2 regions of the Mesorhizobium sp. genome follow, and region 2 is predicted to be linked to the other one. Evidence: riboswitches for the same ligand, from Rfam matches in the RefSeq annotation. Region 2 holds a riboswitch; the other holds the start of a gene.
The links. A riboswitch is a leader RNA that binds a small molecule or an ion and turns the genes downstream of it on or off. The one in region 2 is predicted to bind thiamine pyrophosphate.
Positions count from the first base shown of each region.

Region 1 (4,334 bases), 4.2 Mb from region 2:
CAGGCCGTCGAGATTTCTGGGGCTTTTGATTCCGGCGCGGTCGGCGTTGAAGACCACGCGCCCCGTTTCGTGCTGCACAACGGCATAGACGGCTTTCAGGTCGGCGCCGGCGGACTTCTGGGTGAACAGGCCCAGCGCCCCGCTGATGCCGAAGTCGGCGATGCGATTGCTGACCAGTGTGCCCGAACCGGTATCACCGTAAGGCAGAATCTCGGCCTGCAGGCCGGCATCGGCGTAAAAGCCCTTGTCGCGGGCGATGAAGAGGCCGATGTGATTGGTGTTGACGGTCCAGTCGAGCGCGACGGTGACCTTTTGCGCCGGCGACTGGCCGGACGATGACTGGCCGGCCGATGACTGGGCGAAGGACCGGGAAGTCCCGGCAAAGCCGGTGGCGAGTGTCAGCAGCAGGGCCTGCCGGCGCGTGAAATCAGTCATCGTCATGTCCTTTGATTGGTCCGCGGGTTGAGAATGATGTCGAGGATTTCCGCTTCGAGCGCGCCGGCCTGGCGCGCCATGGCGTCGTTGAAATCGCGCGGGCGCGGCAGCCGCACCTTGATCTCGCCGACAATGCGGGCGGGACGCGCCGAAAGCACATAAATGCGATCGGACAGGAGCACCGCTTCGCGCACATCATGGGTGATGAGGAGTGCTGTCCAGCGGTGATGCCGCCACATCTGTTCCAGCCAGCGCTGCATGCTGGTCCTGGTCAGTGCGTCAAGCGCGCCGAAGGGCTCGTCAAGCAGCAACATGTCGCGCTCTTGCACGACCGTGCGCAGCAGTGCCGCGCGCTGGCGCATGCCGCCGGAAAGCTGCGCCGGGTAGTGCCGCTCGAAGCCGGCCAGCCCGAATTCGGTAAACAGGGGCTCGACACGGATGCGTGCCACCTTGCGGCGGATGCCTTGCACCTCGAGGCCAAGCGTCGTGTTGTCGATGACGCGCCGCCACGGCATAAGCGCGTCGCGCTGCGGCATGAATGCAAAGTGACGGCCATGGTCATCAAGCGGCGCACCGTCGAACAGCATTTCTCCGTGCGCGCCGTTCAGCCCGCCGGTCAGCAGTTGGAAGATCGTCGATTTGCCGGCGCCGGACGGGCCGAGGATTGAGACGAATTCGCCATGCGCTACGTTGAGCGAGATATCAGCCAGCACATCGAGGTCGCCGAAGCGCTTGCTTACGTTGCGCAGTTCAAGCCGTGTCATGACGATCCTTCCCCGGCATGTTCCCTGCGTTCCTTACCCACCCGCTCCCAAGGCATGGCAAGGTGCTGGATCAGCGCCGTCAGCCCGAACAGGACCAGCGTCAACAGCGCGCTCACCCCGACAGCGGCAAGCACCAGGTCGGGGCGGAAATTGTTCTTGGCTGACAGCATGTAGATGCCCAGTCCTTTCGCCGCGCCGGCATATTCAGCGAAAATCGCGCCAACCACCGCATAGGTGATGGAGATCTTCAGACCGGCGAAAAAATAGGGCAGAGCCGAAGGCAGCCGGGCCAGGAAAAAAACCCGCCATCGCCCGGCCCCCATGGCCTTCAGCATCTGACTGATCTCGATTTCGGTCGCCTCATAGCCCTGGCCCAGGGCGACCAGCATCGGAAAGAAGGTGACCAGCGCCACCAGCATGATCTTGGGCGCCAGGCCGAAGCCGAACCACAGCACGACCAGCGGCGCGATGGCGACCAGCGGCAATGTCTGGCTGACGATGAAGACCGGAAACAGCGCTCTCCTCAGCGGACGATAGAAATCGATGAGCATCGAGAGAACGAAAGCGGCGCTCAGCGAGCAGGCAAAGCCAAGCAGCGTGGCGCGGATGGTGGGAATGGTGTTTTCGACCAGCGCATCGCGGTTCAGCACCGCCTGTTCGAAGACACGGGAGGGCGCCGGCAGCGTTGTCGGCTTGATGCCGGAGAAGCGGGCATAGAGTTCCCAGGCCACCAGCAGGATGCCAACCGAAACGATGGCCGGCAAAGCCCTGACGATGGCTGATGTGAACCCGTGCGAACGGGCGTCTGGTAAAGCGGGCACGGCACGAACCTTTGGTACACAGCGCGAATGCGCTGGTAGCTTCACACAGCGGTTGGGCTGTTGGCCGAGACCGTGACGTCGAGGGTTACGTGGCCGGCGCCCGGCCCGAACCTGCAGAAGGCCTCGTTCAAGGTCGAGAACACAGCCCCGGCGTCGCCGCGCAACCTGGTGCAGAAATGCTTGGAACGGTCGAAGACGCCCGACTGCTTGAGAAAGTCGATGCAGCCGTAGATTTCGTCCATGTGGTCGCCGGTGCCCATCACATAAAGCGAGAACTGCACCGCCACCTGTTGGCGGGTGACATCGGCTTCCCGCACGGCTGCGATGGCCGCCGCCTTGCGCAGGCTGAGCGGTCCGACCGGGCCACCGATCGCGTCGGAACGGCAGATCGGATCATCGGGCTCGCCGGGACAGCCACGCGATATGGCCGCCGAAAGCACGCAGTGCTTGCCGCTGGCCGCCGCCGCCACGAACAGGTCGCGCATGGCCGGAAACAGCACCTCGGGCGGCCCGACCAGCAAGGTCGAGATGTCGTCCGTCTCGATCCTGAGCCTGTCGCGATAGGGATCGAGAGCGCCGAGCGCTCCAAGGATGACACCGACAAAATCGTCGGCCATGGGGTATAGGGAAATCTGTGCGCCTGAAAACATAGCCCGCCTCGCTCCGCTGGTATTACCCAGATCAGCTTCTAGGGTTTGTGGGCTTGCCGCCCCCGTCTCAGCCCCGACCGTACGGAGCACCCCTGTGGATGGACGCCATAAAGCACCATTCGAGCGATCGCGAAAGCGTTTTTTTCAGAAGCTGGCTTGCAGTGCACGGCTGCGGCGCCGGGCTCGTAGCCGGGTTTGGACGGCTGGGGTAGTCCCGATAATACGCGCCGGCCATCCTTTCCGCCTCCGGCCAAAGAGCTGGTTGCTTCTTGCTTCGGCCCGTTCTCTGCGGACGTCGGTTCCCTGCAACCGGCGATATTTTTTGGGGAACCTTCGTCGAATCGAGAGGTTGTCCCCACGGTCGCAAGGCGACGAAATGTCTAGAAATGGAGAAATACCATGTTCATGAAAATCATCGCAGCTTCTGTTCTCACCGTTGGTCTTGCCACGTCCGCGATGGCCCAAAGCACCGGTAGCGGCGCTGGTAACGCGGCCGATGGCGGTGGCAGCGGCAAGTCGGTTACGGTGAATCCGGTAACGCCGGCCTCGCCCAACACCACGGTACCGGATTCGGTGGACACGAACGCGACCAACAGCACCACCGGCATGAATTCAAATGCGGATCAGAACTGCCCGACCGGCCCGCAGGGTAGCCAGGCGGATGCATCGGGAACATCGCCGGGCAGCGCGGCACCGACGGTCAACGACAAAAACTGTGGCAAGTAATCATTGAACCTTCTGTCATGAAAAGGCCGTGGAGCACCCCCTCCATGGCCTTTCTTCGCGTTCATTGCTCGGCAAAGCCACGTACACCGGGTGTTACGAAACGGCCTTTTCACGAACCGGGAGCTTCCACCCCGGTCTGACGAAATGGCAGGTATAGCCATTGGGGTACTTCTCGAGATAATCCTGGTGCTCCGGCTCCGCCTGCCAGAAGGAGCCAGCGGGCTCCACCTCGGTGACGACCTTGCCGGGCCAGAGGCCCGAGGCATTGACATCGGCAATGGTGTCCTCGGCCACACGCTTCTGCTCGTCGCTGGTGTAGTAGATCGCCGAGCGATAGCTCATTCCGACATCGTTGCCCTGGCGGTTGCGTGTCGTGGGGTCATGAATCTGGAAGAACGATTCCAGCAGTGTGCGATAGCTGATCCGGCTTGGGTCGAAGATGATCTCGATGGCTTCCGCATGGGTGCCATGATTGCGATAGGTGGCATTAGGCACGTCACCGCCGGTGTAGCCGACTCGAGTGGAGATGACGCCGGGATAGCGCCGTATCAAATCCTGCATGCCCCAGAAGCAGCCCCCGGCTAGCACTGCACGTTCGGTAGAAGTCGCCATATCACGTCTCCTTTGAATTTCTCCATAAATGGGCATTGTTGGCGCCTTCGTCCAGTCGCTCAAGACAAGGGCACGTCGGCATGCGGGCGCTTCGCCTCGCGCACGTTAAAAATGTGAAGATCCCGCCTTGGGAGAAGCCAGGAGGGCCAACAAGACGGTGCCATCATCACTGCCACGGGAGGCGGATGGCGATCTCCAGCTACATTGACCCACCGGACGCATCATCGGCGGCGGCCGGCCGCTGAGCATAGCTATTGCCAATCCTGTGCCTGATCCGGTCATTGGCAAACACGATCAGGGAAATTGCCAGCAGCGCCGCCAAGACC
Region 1 is NZ_OZ245860.1:179-4,512, reverse strand. It holds gene ACO07C_RS00035 (ABC transporter substrate-binding protein) at 1-435, opposite strand, end outside; gene ACO07C_RS00030 (ABC transporter ATP-binding protein) at 438-1,199, opposite strand; gene ACO07C_RS00025 (ABC transporter permease) at 1,196-2,020, opposite strand; gene ACO07C_RS00020 (YkoF family thiamine/hydroxymethylpyrimidine-binding protein) at 2,062-2,670, opposite strand; TPP riboswitch at 2,661-2,774, opposite strand; gene ACO07C_RS00015 (hypothetical protein) at 3,070-3,396, shown strand; gene msrA (peptide-methionine (S)-S-oxide reductase MsrA) at 3,490-4,008, opposite strand; gene ACO07C_RS00005 (hypothetical protein) at 4,208-4,334, opposite strand, start outside.
Region 1: linked by a shared signal. The riboswitch ahead of ACO07C_RS00020 (YkoF family thiamine/hydroxymethylpyrimidine-binding protein) and the one ahead of thiB (thiamine ABC transporter substrate binding subunit) in region 2 are both predicted to bind thiamine pyrophosphate.

Region 2 (4,334 bases):
CGCTGACATTGCGCAACAGCAGGAACCAGCCTGCGCCGATGACGATCGGCGGCACGACGAGGACGAAGCCGGCGCCGGTATCCGTGGCGTGTTCGAGCAATGTCCTCGAACCGCGCTTCCGGTTCAGGGACAACGCCCGGCGCGCCATGACCAGGGACAGCGACAGCATCACCGAGAGCAGTGCCGACAGGAAGGCGAGCACGGCACTGGTCAGCGTCGCCTGCCGCACCGCGCTCTCGCCGGCCAGGCGGCCGAGATCGGCTCCAAGCCCGGCCATCACCGTCGCCGCCATCGGGCCCGCGACGAACAGCAGCGCGAGAACGATCAGCGCGGCGTTGAGCCAGGTCTCGGCCCTGCCAGCCGAAAGATAACGGCGCGGCGCCACGGGCAGATTGGCATCGCCGACCACGTTGACGCCAAGCCGCGTCAGGGCCAGCACCACGATGAAGGTCAAGGCGATCTGCAGCGCTGTCAGCGCCACCGCGAGCGCGGGATCGAAATCAAAGCGCAGCGCCTGATAGATCGCGACCTCCAGCGTCGTCGCGCGCGGACCACCGCCCAGCGTCAGCACGATTGTGAAGGACGTGATGCAAAGCATGAACACCAGCCCGGCAACGCCGGGAATGGCGGCGCGCAGCGTGGGCCACTCGATCAACCGAAAGGCCGGCCTGGCGCCCATGCCAAGCTGGCTCGCCAGCCGCCACTGGTCGGCGGGCACCGTCTGCAACGCTTCAAGAAACAACCTGACGCTGAGCGGCAGGTTGAAGAAGACATGCGCAACGAGGATGCCCGACAGGCCGTAGATGCCCGGCCAGCTTCCGTTGCCGAGCGCGGTGAAAACGCCGGCGAAATAACCGGCACGGCCGTAGAGCGCCAGGATGCCGAGCGCGGCGACGATGGCCGGCAGCGCCAGCGGCACGGCGAACAGTTGCAGGATGAAGCTTCGTCCGAAGAAGCGTGGATGCCGAGACAAAGCGCGCGCGACGAACAACGCCGGCACGACCGAGAGCAGCGTTGACAGCGCCGCCTGCCACAAGGTGAAGCGGACGACGCGGAAGAGGTAGGGATTGAAGGCCGCCCACGCACCCGAGGGATCCCTGACGCCTTCGTGGAGGAGGCCGGCGATCGCACCGCCGATCAGCAGCGCGATCGCGGCAAGCGCGACGATGCCGGCGGTGACGCGGGGGTCGGTCGAACGCGCCGGCATCATTGCCCGTCTACTTGCTCATCACAGCCAGCCATTCATCCACCCAGACCTTGCGGTTGGCGGCGACTTCCTCAGGGCTGAACAGCAAGGTCTTGGTCGGCTTGACCAGTTTGTCGAAGGCCGGATTGAGCGGCGCATCGGTCTTGCCGGCGGGGAACATCCAGTTGGTCTCGGGGATGACATCCTGGAACTTCGGCCCGGTCATGAAGGCCAGGAACTTTTCCGCCAGCGGATTCTTGGCTCCGGTGGTGGTGATCCCGGCGACCTCGATCTGCAGGTATTCGCCCTCTTCGAAGGACGCTGCCTGATAGCGATCGGTCTTCTCCGCGACCATGTGATAGGCTGGCGACGTCGTGTAGGACAGCACCATTGGCGCCTCGCCCTTGGTGAACAGGCCGTAGGCCTCGCTCCAGCCTGGCGTCACGGTCAGCACCTTGGTCTTGAGCTTGGCCCAGGCTTCGGGCGCCTTGTCGCCATAGACGGACTTGACCCAGAGCAGCAGGCCGAGGCCGGGTGTGGAGGTGCGCGGGTCCTGGATGACGATCTTGTCGTCGGCGCTGCCCTCGACCAGATCCTTGAGGCTCTTTGGCGGCGTCTTCAGCTTCTGCGTGTCATAGACTACGGCGAAATAGCCATAGTCGAACGGGACAAACGTATCGTCAGTCCAGCCGCCGGGCACTTTGACGTCCGAAACCGGGCCGTGCGGGGCAAACAAGCCAGTGGCCTTGGCCTCGGCGGTGAGATTGGTGTCGAGGCCGAGCACGATATCAGCTTTGGTCGAGGCGCCTTCCAGCTTGACGCGGTTGAGCAGGGCCACACCGTCGGCGACCGAGACGAAGTCGACATCGCAGCCGCATTCGGCCTCGAATTCCTTCTTCACGGCGGGACCGGGACCCCAGTCGGCGGTGAAGCTCTCATAGGTGTAGATGGTGAGCTTGTCCTTGGCGAAGGCCGGACCGGACAGGGCAACAACCATGGCTGAGACAACAGAGTATAAAAGCGTGCGCATCGGCGCCTCCTTCGTTCGAATTGAAAGGAATTGAGGCGTCGGACTGTCCGAAACGTCTAATCCCTCCGCCGGTACAAACCGGATCAGGTTCAGCGGGTTGGCAAGGTTGCCTCTCAGCCGGTCCGCGAAGATCGCGTCCGGCACCCCGTTAGAGCGTTTCGACACATAGGCCCGGTCGACGAACCACGCAAGTGGAGTTTGCCGCCTTCCGTTTCCCGTGCCGGGCTGGTAAGGGCGACGCGCATGAGCACATTCACCATCCTGCTTGGCGGCGAACTCATCCGCACGCCGCGGCTCGACCGCCAGGTCGAGGGCTCCCGGATTATCGCCGCCGATGCCGGCATCGGCCATGCGCGGCTGTTGGGCCTTGTCCCGGAACTGTGGGTCGGCGACTTCGATTCCATACCAGCCAATCTGCCCGATGATCTGGCCACCGTGCCGCGCCGCACTTTCCCCGCGGAGAAGGACAAGACCGATGGGGAACTGGCCATTGGCGCCGCACTCGAGCGTGGCGCGACGCGCCTGATCCTGGTTGGAGCCTTCGGCGGCAGGCGTGCGGACCACGCCTTCCTGCATCTGGCGCTCGGTCTGCGGCTGGCCGAGGCCGGGACGGAAGTGCTGTTGACCAGCGGCGCGCAGGAAGCCATCCCCTTGCTGCCGGGACAAGCCGGCTTCGACTACGCCGACACCACCTTGTTTTCAGTCCTTGGTTTCTCGGACCTCTCCGGCCTCACGGTCAAAGGCGCCAAATGGCCGCTGGATCATGTCGAGGTCGCATTCGGCTCGTCGCTGACCATTTCCAACGAGGTCAGGGGCCGGCTTGAAATCGCTCTGGGCGGCGGTCGCGCGCTGCTGCTGGCTCACCCTTATCCTCTTCCAGAAAGCTGACATGGCCCCGCCGCTTCTCAATCTCGACGGCATAAAACTCACCTTCGGCGGCACGCCGCTGCTCGACGGTGCCGCATTGGCCGCTTCGGCCGGCGACAAGATCGCGCTTGTCGGCCGCAACGGCTCGGGCAAGTCGACGCTGCTGAAGATCGCGGCTGGCCTGATCGAGCCACAGGACGGCGAAGTCTTTCGCCAACCTTCGGCAACTGTGCGCTATCTGCCGCAAATGCCCGATATGGATGGCTTCACCAACATCCGCGCCTATGTCGAGGCAGGGCTTGGACCGGCGGATGATCCCTATCGCGCCACCTATCTGATGGAGCATCTCGGCCTGTCCGGCGACGAGCGGCCGAGCGACCTGTCCGGCGGAGAGGCACGGCGCGCCGCACTTGCCCGCGTCATGGCGCCGGAGCCCGATATTCTGCTGCTTGACGAGCCGACTAACCATCTTGACCTGTCGGTGATCGAGTGGCTGGAAGAGGAACTTGCCCGCACGTCTTCCGCGCTCATCGTGATTTCGCACGACCGCCGCTTTCTCGAGCGCGTCTCGCGCGCAACCGTCTGGCTCGATCGTGGCCAGACCCGCAGGCTGGACAAGGGTTTCGGCCATTTCGAGGAATGGCGCGACCTGGTGCTGGAAGAGGAAGAGCGCGAACAGCACAAGCTCGGCCGGCAGATCGTGCGCGAGGAGCACTGGCTGCGCTATGGCGTGACGGCGCGGCGCAAGCGCAACATGCGCAGGCTCGGCGAATTACAGACCATGCGCCAGCGCTTTCGCGGCCATCGCGGTGCCGAAGGCTCGGCCACCATGGTGGCCAGCGACGCCGCGGAATCCGGCAAGCTCGTGATCGAGGCCAAGAACATCGAGAAGAGCTTTGGCGACCTCACCGTGGTCAAGGAATTCTCCACCCGCATCCAGCGTGGCGACCGTATCGGCCTGGTCGGACCCAACGGTGCTGGCAAGACGACCCTCCTGAAGATGCTGACCGGCGAGATGAAGCCTGACGCCGGCTCGGTGCGGCTCGGCACCAATCTGGAAATCGCCACGCTCGACCAGAAACGCGAGGCGGTCGACCCGGCCGAAACGCTGGCGCAATATCTCACCGACGGACGCGGCGAGAACCTCGTCATCAATGGCGAGCAGCGCCATGTCGTCTCCTACATGAAGGACTTCCTGTTCAAGCCGGAACAGGCGCGCACGCCGGTGCGCGAGCTTTCGGGCGGCGAGCG
Region 2 is NZ_OZ245860.1:4,187,808-4,192,141, reverse strand. It holds gene thiP (thiamine/thiamine pyrophosphate ABC transporter permease) at 1-1,210, opposite strand, end outside; gene thiB (thiamine ABC transporter substrate binding subunit) at 1,218-2,216, opposite strand; TPP riboswitch at 2,260-2,374, opposite strand; gene ACO07C_RS19930 (thiamine diphosphokinase) at 2,460-3,104, shown strand; gene ACO07C_RS19925 (ABC-F family ATP-binding cassette domain-containing protein) at 3,106-4,334, shown strand, end outside.